3 regions of the Klenkia sp. AC732 genome follow, and region 2 is predicted to be linked to each of the others. Evidence: riboswitches for the same ligand, from Rfam matches in the RefSeq annotation. Region 2 holds a riboswitch; each other region holds the start of a gene.
The links. Region 2 has a riboswitch for cyclic di-AMP ahead of AC0IVP_RS04180 (C40 family peptidase). Riboswitches for the same ligand answer to the same signal wherever they lie in the genome.
Positions count from the first base shown of each region.

Region 1: linked by a shared signal. The riboswitch ahead of AC0IVP_RS16590 (aggregation-promoting factor C-terminal-like domain-containing protein) and the one ahead of AC0IVP_RS04180 (C40 family peptidase) in region 2 are both predicted to bind cyclic di-AMP.
Region 3: linked by a shared signal. The riboswitch ahead of AC0IVP_RS07645 (C40 family peptidase) and the one ahead of AC0IVP_RS04180 (C40 family peptidase) in region 2 are both predicted to bind cyclic di-AMP.

Region 1 is NZ_CEEDOS010000037.1:13,973-17,234, reverse strand. Features, by position in the region: gene AC0IVP_RS16600 (SDR family oxidoreductase) at 1-736, opposite strand, end outside; gene AC0IVP_RS16595 (class I SAM-dependent methyltransferase) at 803-1,462, shown strand; cyclic di-AMP (ydaO/yuaA leader) riboswitch at 1,682-1,781, shown strand; gene AC0IVP_RS16590 (aggregation-promoting factor C-terminal-like domain-containing protein) at 1,819-2,712, shown strand; gene AC0IVP_RS16585 (type 1 glutamine amidotransferase domain-containing protein) at 2,755-3,262, shown strand, end outside.
Region 2 is NZ_CEEDOS010000006.1:50,931-54,192, forward strand. Features, by position in the region: gene AC0IVP_RS04175 (M48 family metallopeptidase) at 1-688, opposite strand, end outside; gene AC0IVP_RS04180 (C40 family peptidase) at 721-1,779, opposite strand; cyclic di-AMP (ydaO/yuaA leader) riboswitch at 1,796-1,987, opposite strand; gene AC0IVP_RS04185 (hypothetical protein) at 2,161-2,433, opposite strand; gene AC0IVP_RS04190 (D-alanyl-D-alanine carboxypeptidase family protein) at 2,640-3,262, opposite strand, start outside.
Region 3 is NZ_CEEDOS010000012.1:43,208-46,469, forward strand. Features, by position in the region: gene AC0IVP_RS07645 (C40 family peptidase) at 1-1,127, opposite strand, end outside; cyclic di-AMP (ydaO/yuaA leader) riboswitch at 1,143-1,289, opposite strand; gene AC0IVP_RS07650 (hypothetical protein) at 1,499-2,038, shown strand; gene AC0IVP_RS07655 (GNAT family N-acetyltransferase) at 2,035-2,502, shown strand; gene AC0IVP_RS07660 (phytoene desaturase family protein) at 2,499-3,262, shown strand, end outside.

The DNA of each region.
Region 1 (3,262 bases), on a different contig from region 2:
TCGGCCGGGACGGGTCGGTGAGCAGTGCGACCGCGGCGTCGCCCATGACCTCGGGGTCGCGCGAGCGGCTGGCCAGCTCCTCGCCGCCGATGACGTTGACGACGGCGGCGGTGGCGATCGTGGTCCGGGGCCACAGGCAGTTGGCCCGCACGCCCTGACCGGCGAGCTCCGCGGCGAACCCGAGGGTCAGCAGGGTCATCCCGTACTTGCTCAGCGTGTAGGCCGGTGCCATGCCCAGCCACTGCGGCGCCAGGTCGATCGGCGGGGACAGCGTGAGGACCTGGGCGTCGGGGGAGGCGGCCAGGTGCGGCAGTGCCGTCCTGGTCAGCAGCCAGGTGCCCCGGCTGTTGACCTGCTGCATGAGGTCGTACCGCTTGGCCGACAGCTCGGCGGTGGGGGTCAGGTTCAGCGCGCTGGCGTTGTTGACCACGATGTCGAGCCCGCCGAAGGTCTCGATCGCGGTGGCGACGGCTCGCTGCACGTCGGCCTCCTCGCGGACGTCGCCGACCACGGCCACCGCCCGGGCCCCGGTCTCCCGGCCGGCCTCGGTGATCTCCTCCACCGCGGTGTGCACGGTGCCGGGCAGCCGCGGGTCGGGCTGGTCGGTCTTGGCCAGCAGCACGCTGTTCGCGCCGCGCCGGGCGGCGGCGACCAGGATGGCCAGCCCGATGCCGCGGCTGCCTCCCGACATCACGATCGTGCGGCCGGTCAGGTCGGGGGTGCCCGGGGTGCTCACGGCCACGGACGCTACCAGTCAGCGGTGACTGTCGAGGGGGTCCGTGCGGGCGGGGAGGATGCACCGGTGACCGTCCCCGCGGGCTTCTTCGCCCGGCACACCCGTCTGGTCCGCCCACCGCTGGTGCCCGAGGTGGCGCTGCACCTGGCCGATGACGTCGCCGTGCTGTGGCAGGCCATGGAGGACGAGCGCGAGAGCGGCGGGACGGGACCGGGGGAGGCCTCGCCGTTCTGGGCCGCGGCCTGGGTCGGCGGGCAGGGCCTGGCCCGGTACGTGCTGGACACCCCCGGTCTGGTCGCCGGGCGCACCGTGCTGGACCTGGGGTCGGGCAGCGGGCTGGTCGCCATCGCCGCGGCCCTGGCCGGTGCCACGCGGGTGCTCGCCAGCGACGTCGACCCGTACGCCCTCGCGGTCACCCCGCTCAACGCCGCCGCCAACGGGGTGACCGTCGTCGAGGCGGTCGGCGACGTCCTCGACGGGCAGCCGGGGGAGGGCGACCTGCCGGCGGTGGACGTCGTGCTGGCCGGCGACGTCTTCTACGACCTGCGGATGGCCGACCGGGTGCGGCCGTGGCTGTTCACCGCCTGGGTCGGCGGGGCGACCGTCCTGGTCGGTGACCCCGGCCGGTCCCAGCTGCCCGACGGCCTCGTCGAGGTCGCCGGCTACGAGGTGCCCGACAGCGGGGTCGACGTCGCCCGCCGGACGGCGGTCTGGCGGCTGCCCTGAGGGCGGCGGGTCGGTCGCTCTGGGTGTGTGGCAAACCACACGCTGCACGAGGTGTGTGAATCCGGACGCGCTGTCTTGTCAGCACTCCACATGCCCTCGTACGGTTGGCCGGTCCGGTCGGCACCACCGTCCCCACCCGGGGAGGACCGACCCGGACGCCGCCGAGTCGCCACAGCACGGCCGCCCGCAGCACCACCGCGGGCGGAGCACCACCGGCGAACCGGGGACCCACCGCAGCACTGGGGTGAATCCGTGCCGACCGCGTCAGCGGCCGGGACGGTAGGGCGTCTTCCCGCCCGAACCCGTCAGCTAACCCGGTAGGCGGCCGACGGAAGACAAGGACCCGCCCCACCCGCATGAGCGCTCGTCACTCCGCACTGCCCGCCGTCCCCGAGAGCCCCGCCGCCGAGGTGGTCCTCCCCGCGGACGACGTCCCCACCCCGAGGACCGGCTCCGCCCCGACTCCCGTCGACGGCCCCACCGTCGCCACGGTCGAGTCCGCCGAGCAGACCGTCGCTGCGGTCGCGCGCGGCCGGCACCGTCGTCCCCCGGCCCGCCGGGCCGCGGTGTACCTGGCCGCCGCGGCCGTCGGTGGCGTGCTGGTCAACGTGCTGCTCACCGGCGGTCCATCCGCGGAGGCGCAGGCCGACGCCGCCACCCCCACGGTCTCGCAGGCGGCGAGCGTCGCCCAGCAGCTCGGGCTCACCGACGCCACCGCGACCGCCGCCGACGGCCCGGCCGAGGTCAGCGCGCACCTGGGCTCCCTGCAGGCCAGCCGCGCCCAGCGCGAGGCCGACGAGGTCACCGCCGCCCAGGCCCAGTCCGCCGCCGACCAGGCCGTGCTGGACGCCCAGGCCGCCGCTGCCGCCGAGGCCGCCGCCCGCGCCGAGGCCGAGGCACAGGCCGCCGCGCTGGCCCAGGCCGCCGCCGACGCGGAGGCCGCCGCGGCCGCCGCCGGCCCGGCCGAGTTCCACGACTACGCCATGGCCCAGCTCGGCGGGGACGCCAGCCAGTTCTCCTGCCTGGAGAACCTGTGGGGCAAGGAGTCCGGCTGGAACCCCGACGCGCAGAACCCCACCTCCACCGCGTACGGCATCCCGCAGTTCCTGAACTCGACGTGGGCCGGCACCGGCATCGCCAAGACCGACAACGGCTTCCGCCAGATCGACGCCGGGCTGATCTACATCGAGAACCGCTACGGCAGCCCCTGTGGCGCGTGGAGCCACTCGCAGGCGGTCAACTGGTACTGAGCCCGGGTTCCCTCCCGAGCTCTGCTGGGCATGCCCCGGGGCATGGCTGAACTGACTGGCAAGACGATCGCCGTGCTCGCCGCCAAGGGCGTCGAGCGCATCGAGCTGGTGGAGCCCCGCGCTGCCGTGGACGCCGCCGGGGCCACCACCCACCTGCTGTCGGTCCCCGACGGCGTCACCGACGGCACCGTCCAGTCCGTGGACGGCGACATCCACCCGGGTGAGACCTTCCCGGTGCACGCCCTGGTGGGCGAGGTCTCCGCCGACGACTACGACGGTCTGCTGCTGCCCGGTGGTGCGGTCAACCCCGACACCCTGCGCCAGGACCCCGACGCGCTGGCCTTCGTGAAGGCGTTCATGGACGCCGGCAAGCCCGTCGCCGCGATCTGCCACGCCCCGTGGACGCTGCTGGAGGCCGAGACCCTCTCCGGGCGCACGCTGACGTCCTACCCGAGCATCCGCGGGGACCTCCGGCGGGGCGGCGCGACCGTCGTCGACGAGGAGGTGTGCCGCGACGGCAACCTCGTCACCAGCCGCGACCCCGACGACG
Region 2 (3,262 bases):
CGACCAGCACGTCCTGCACCGGGTCCCCGGACTCCTGCGCCAGTTCCAGCAGGTCGGTGCGCAGCTGTCCCTCGGGGAGGCTGGTGAAGGAGTTGAACGCGGGTTCGATGACCACCGGGTAGAGGAACGACCCGACGACGACCAGCCCGGCGGCACCGGCCCCGGCCCACGCCCACCAGGTCCGCGGCGCCCGGCGCGCCAGCCAGACCAGCAGCAGCAGGCCCAGCGCGGTCAGCGCGGCCGTGATCGCGGTGTCGACCGCGACGTCCCGGGCCCACAGCGCCCAGCTGCGGGTGGACAGCCCGTACCGGTGCCGGACCACCTCGCCGTACCCGGCCAACGGCAGCGTCACCAGCCGGGCCACGACCGACAGCGCGACCGTGCCCAGCAGCACCTGCCACACCCAGCCGCCGCCCAGCGGCCGGGCAGCGGCGGTGACCAGCCGGGACCCCGCGCGGGTCAGGCCCAGCACCCCGGCCACCAGCAGTGACAGGGCCGTGTTGGCCAGGGATGCCGGGCGCAGGGCACCGGCGAACGCGTCGGCCCGGGAGACCTGGTCGGCGGTCAACCCGGCCGTGGGGTCCGTGACCGTCGGGGTGGCCTCCCACGGGATGCGCAGCCACAGCACGACGACCAGGGCCGCACCGAGCACGAGCGCCGTTCCCAGCGCGAGGCGACGGGGACTCACGGCCGGGACAGTAGCCGCCGCGGCTGTGCGGCTCAGACGAGCCGGCGCGCGCCCGCGTAGCCGGACATGTCCACGCTGGAGACCTTCACGACGTCACCGGACGTGGGCGCGTGGACCATCATCCCGTTGCCGATGTAGATGCCGATGTGGCTGACCGGGCTGTAGAAGTACACGAGGTCACCGGGCTGCAGGTCCCCGCGGGAGACGGCGTTGCCCATCCGGGCCTGCGACGCACTGGAGTGCGGCAGCGAGACGCCGGCGGCCGCGTAGGCGTATGCGGTGAGCCCGGAGCAGTCGAAGCTGTCCGGCCCGCCGGCTCCCCAGACGTAGGAGTCCCCGCGCTGGGCCATCGCGGTGTCCACGATGGCCTGGGCCAGCTCGCTGTCAGCCGCCACCGTGGTGGGGGCGGTGACCTCGGCACCGCTGTGCGCGGTGACGACCTGCTGCTGCTGGCTGGCGGTGAGGGCCTCGTACTGGGCCTGGTAGGTGGCGATCTGCTCCTGGAGCTGGGTCTGCTGCGCGGTGACCGCGTCCAGGCCCTGCTGCGCGGCCGCGGCTGCGGTGTCCGCGGCGGACTGCGCGTCGGCGGCGGTCTGGGCGGCCTGGGCCACCCGGTCGACCAGGTCGTTGGTGTGCCCGGCGATGACGTCCAGGGTGCTGACCTGGGCCAGGAAGTCCTCCGGGGAGGAGCTGGTCATCAGCGCGCTGAAGCTGGAGGGGTTCGTGGTGTACGCGCTGCGGGCGACCTGGTCCATCTGCGCGGACAGGCTCGCCAGCTGCGTGGCGGCGTCGGCGACGGCCTGGTCGGCGGTGGCAGCCGCGGCCTGCTGGTCGGCGAGCTGGACCCGCGCCTCGTTCACCTGCTCGGTCACGACCTCGAGCTGGTGGTTGGCCTCGGTCACCAGCTCGGTGGCCTGCTCCGGCGTGGTGGCCTGGGTGGCCCCGGTCGGGGCCGCATCCGGTGCGGCCGTCGCGGTGCCGGGGAGGGCGGTGAGCACCAGGCTCGCCGCCGCGCCGATCAGCAGCCCGCGGCCGAGGTGGCGGGAGGGGGTGGACCGGTCTCGTCCGAGGGCAGGGCTGGGGGACGCCACGGGCGCGCGAGCTCCTTCTTCCACGTCTGACCGCCTACCGAGTTAGCTGACGGGTTCGGGCGTGGAAGACGACGCCCTATCTCTGCGCTCCGACCGGGATCGGCGCGTGCGGGTCACCGAGGTGGCCCGCGCGAGAACTCACCCCAGGACTGCGGTGGGTCCCCGGTCCGCCCGCCCCGGGGGACGAGCAGTTCGGCGGTGACCGGCCGAGGTCACCCGATGAGGTGACGTGTGCCCGACCGGACGAAGGACACCGTACGGGCGTGACCGGACCGAGACAACGAGTCACATCGGGCCCGATCGGGTCGACCATGTGTCAAGAGGGACACCCGTCGGTCGACAGGTCCTGCCAGATCCGACGCACGCGGCCCCGGCTGGCTCTCAGCCCACCTCGCGGCTCGTCGGGGGTTGGTGCCGCAGCGGCGGGACCAGGCCAACCTCTGCCAACGCCCGGACGGCCCGACGCTCCACGTCGTCCAGCTCGACGACCACCCCGCGAGCCCGGTCACCCTGCACCCCGGGCGTGTCGGGCCCGCTCCCGGCGGGACCGGAGACCAGCGCGGCGCCCAGCCCCGCGACCACCTCGTCGGGCGCGGCCCCCACAGCGTCCCGACGGTCGCCCAGGCGGTCTGCCAGCGTGGGCCGCCGCGTCATCGGGACCACGGTCGGGTCGCTCCCCCGCCACCCCGGCGGGGCCCCGAGCAGGACGGTGACGACGCAGTCGTCACACCCCTGGCCGCGGACGGTGCAGGTGTCGCAGTCGATGAGCACGGGAGCCTCCTGGCAACGGTCGCCGGACCGGTCGGTCCGTCGCCGCGGACGCTAGGACGCACCACCGACAATTCCGGTGGCGCGAACGGTCAGGTGGCCGCGTACTCCCAGTGCCACGGCTCCTCGCGCCCGTTGCCCTGGTCTGCCCAGGTCGGGTGCACGAAGCCCAAGCGGCCGGCGTTGGCGGCCATCCACACGTACTGCGTCGTCCCGAAGGACTCCACGCCCCCGCACAGGTCCACCGCCAGGCCCCACCCGTGGTTGCTGGTGCCGGGCACCGCCGCCAGCGCGGGCTTCTGGCCGTAGAGGGTCACCTGGCCGGCGTAGCTGCGGTAGGAGTCGGTGATGCACAGGGGGGCGCCGAACTGCCCGGCGAAGGCCGCCGACAGCGCGCGCCAGGCCGCGGCGGCGTCGCACCGCAGCGTGTGGCCGCCCACCCCGAGCGGGCACATGGCCGAGGGCGGGATCAGCCCGTTGGGGTACCCGCCCCAGGACCGGCTGCCGTCGTAGCTGGCCGGGTACACCGGGTTGCCGCACTCGACCGGGAGCGCACCAGCCGTGGGTCCCGGCACGTCCACGGCGTCCCGGGTGGCCAGGCTGGGCCGCCCGATGCCCAGCACCTGGTCCGCCGGCAGCGTGCGGACGACGACCGCGCCCGCCCGGCCGTCCGCGGCCAGCATCGTCTGGCGGTCCAGGGCCAGGCCCACGTGGC
Region 3 (3,262 bases), on a different contig from region 2:
ATGGTGTCGATGCTGGCGACCTTGACGACGTCGCCCGAGGTGGGCGCGTGCACCATCTGGCCGTTGCCGATGTAGATGCCGATGTGGCTGACCGGGCTGTAGAAGGCGATCAGGTCACCGGGCTGCAGGTCGGCGCGGGAGACGGCCTGGCCCATCGAGGCCTGCATGCGGCTGGAGTGCGGCAGCGAGATGCCGGCCGCGGCGTAGGCGTACTGCACCAGACCCGAGCAGTCGAAGCTGTTCGGCCCGGAGGCGGCCCACACGTACGGGTCGCCGCGCTGGGCCATCGCCGTGTCGACGGCGATCTGGGCGGCAGCGCTGTTGGCGACCACGGTCGAGCCGCCGGACGCCTCCTCGGAGGCGGGCGCCGATCGGCTCGACGACGACGACGAGGAGGAAGACGACGCCGACGACGAGGAGCTGCTGGTGGCAGCCGGGGCGGCCGCTGCCGCGGCTGCGGCCGCCGCCTGGGCGGCCTGCTGCTCGGCGGCCGACAGCGCGGAGTACTGCGCCTGGTAGTCGGCGATCTGGCTGTTCAGCGCGGCCTGCTGGGCGGTGACGCTGTCCAGCTGGGCCTGCGCGTCGGCAGCGGTCTGCTCGGCGGTCTGCTGCGCGGCGGCGGCGGAGTCGTTGGCGGACTGGGCGGCGTCGAGCACCTCGGTGCTGTGCGCGGAGAGCTGGTCCAGCGTGGTCATCTGGTCGACGAACTCACCGGCGGATCCGCTGGTCAGCATCGCCTGCAGCGAGCTGAGCTGGTTGCCGCCGGTGTAGGCGGTGCGGGCCACCGAGGTGACCGACTGCTGGGCCCCGGAGTAGGCCTGCTGCGCGGCGGCGGCGTCGGTGGCGGCCTGCGCGGCGGCGGCCTGGTCGGCGGCCAGTTCCTCGCGGGCGGTGTTGAAGTCCTCGGTGACGACCTCGAGCTCGTGGCCCTTGGCGGCGATGAGCTGGGCGGCCTCGGCGGCGGTGGTGGGCTCGCTCGCCGGGGCGGACTCGGTGGTGGCCGGCGCGTCGGGGGCGGCCAGCGCCGGCGTGGAGGTCAGGACGACCCCGGCGGCGGCGAAGAGGGTGATCGCTGCGCGACGTCCGCGGAGGGCGGGACGGCGCGCGGGCATGCTCGAACTCGCCATGTGAGGCGGGTGGTCCTTTCTTCCAACGAGCCGCCTACCGGGTTAGCTGACGGATTCGGACGGGAAGGTCGCCCGGCACGTCCGACCCTGGGTGGGTCGGGAGTGCTTCACCCCAGTGCTGCGGTGGGTCCCCGGTCCGCTGCTCCTCGGTGCCCGACCCGGGGGTCGGACGGTGTTCCGGTGTGGTGCGCGAGGGGCGTGCGGTTCGGCGGCGTCCGGTCGGTGTCACCCAGGGAGGGCGACGGATGAATCCGTCCGGACTGGCCGACCGTAGGTCGGTCACGTAGTCATGACAACCGGCGGGGGTGCTTTTGTGGACATCTTCATGCGCGTCGTGTGGACACGCTCACAACGGGTGAGGAGCTGACTCCGTGCGGGGACTGGCACGCCGCGAGTTCTGCCTGGTCCTGCTACGCCGGATGAGCGACCTCCGACCCGACCTGGTGGCCGACGCGCTCCCCCGAGTGGAGGCCACCCGGGCCCAGGCGCACGCCGCGCACACCCGGTGGCAGGCCCTCCAGCACGCACCGGGCGGACCCCGCGGCGGCGCGGCGTTCACCGCCGTCCTCGGCCCCCCGGAGGAGGAGACCGCCAGCGCCTGGGGCGACCTGCCCCTGCTCGTCCGGCGGTGGCCGCTGCCGCTGTGGCCGCAGTTGCGCTGGGAGGTCGTCGCGGGCCCCGACGGTCAGGTGCTGCGCACCCAGCTGGTCCGGGCGCCCGGCTCGACGGTGCCGCCGGCCACGGTGGACGACCTGCGCGTCTGGGAACACGTCGTGGACGACGTCGGCGCCGTCGAGGGCGCCACCGTCGTCGACGCCGAGGTGCCCACCCGGGACGAGCTGCACCTGCCACGCGGCGTCCGCACCCGGTTCGTGTGGGGCCTGCTGCAGGACGTCCAGCGGGCAGGATGACCGGCGTGCCGACGCTCTCCCCGACCACGTGGTCCGACCCCCGGGTCCAGGCCCTCTCCGACGCCCAGCAGGCAGAGCTGCGGGACCGCTACGACGGGCGAGGGGAGTCCGGCACCCCACCGACCGCCGAGGACGTCGCCGTGGTCCTGCTGCTGACCGAGGAGGACGGGACCCCGGTCGGCTGCGGCGCGCTGCGGCCGCTGGAGCCCGGCGTCGCCGAGCTCAAGCGGATGTACGTGGCACCTCCAGCACGCGGGCGTGGGCTGTCCCGGCTGGTGCTCACCGGCCTCGAGGACGTCGCCCGCGAGCGCGGCTGGGGCACGCTCCGCCTGGAGACGGGGCCGCTGCAGCACGAGGCGATCGCGCTGTACGAGCGGTCCGGGTACCGCCCGATCGAGGCCTTCGGCCACTACCGGGACGAGCCCGACGAGTGGTCCCGCTACTACGAGAAGGAGCTGGCGTGACCCTTCCGCCCGGGACCAGCAGCAGGTACGACGTCGTCGTGGTCGGGGGCGGGCACAACGGCCTGGTCGCCGCGGCCTACCTGGCCCGGGCCGGACGCTCGGTGCTGGTCCTGGAGCGGCGGGCCGGCCTGGGCGGCGCGGCGGTCAGCGAGCGGGTGTTCCCCGGCGTCGACGTCCGACTGTCGGCGTACTCCTACCTGGTCAGCCTCCTGCCCGACCGGATCTGCGCCGACCTGGGCCTGGACCTGGCCCTGGCCGACCGCGCGGTCAGCTCCGCCACGCTGCTGGGCGGTCGGGCCCTGGTGGTCGAGCGGGACCCCGGCCGCGCGACGGCGGAGTCCTTCCGGGCGCTGACCGGCTCGGACGCCGAGTGGGACGGCTGGCAGCGCTTCTACGGCCGGCTGGCCGAGCTCGCCGAGGACCTCTCCCCCACCCTGGTCGAGCCGCTGCCCAGCGCGGCGCAGCTGGAGGCCCGGCTGCGCGACCCGGGGCTCTACCGGGACCTGGTCGACCGGCCGCTGGCCGACGTCGTCGCCGACCACCTGGACCACGACGTCACCCGCGGCATCGCGCTCACCGACGGGCTGATCGGCACGTTCGCCGACGTGCACGCCGCCGACGGCCTCGCCGGCCGCTGCTTCCTGTACCACCTGGTCGGCAACGGCACGGGCCTGTGGCGGGTGCCGGTCGGTGGGATGGGCGCGGTCAGCGGGGCGATGGCGGACTCGGCCCGGCGGGCCGGCGCCGAGCTGGTCACCCG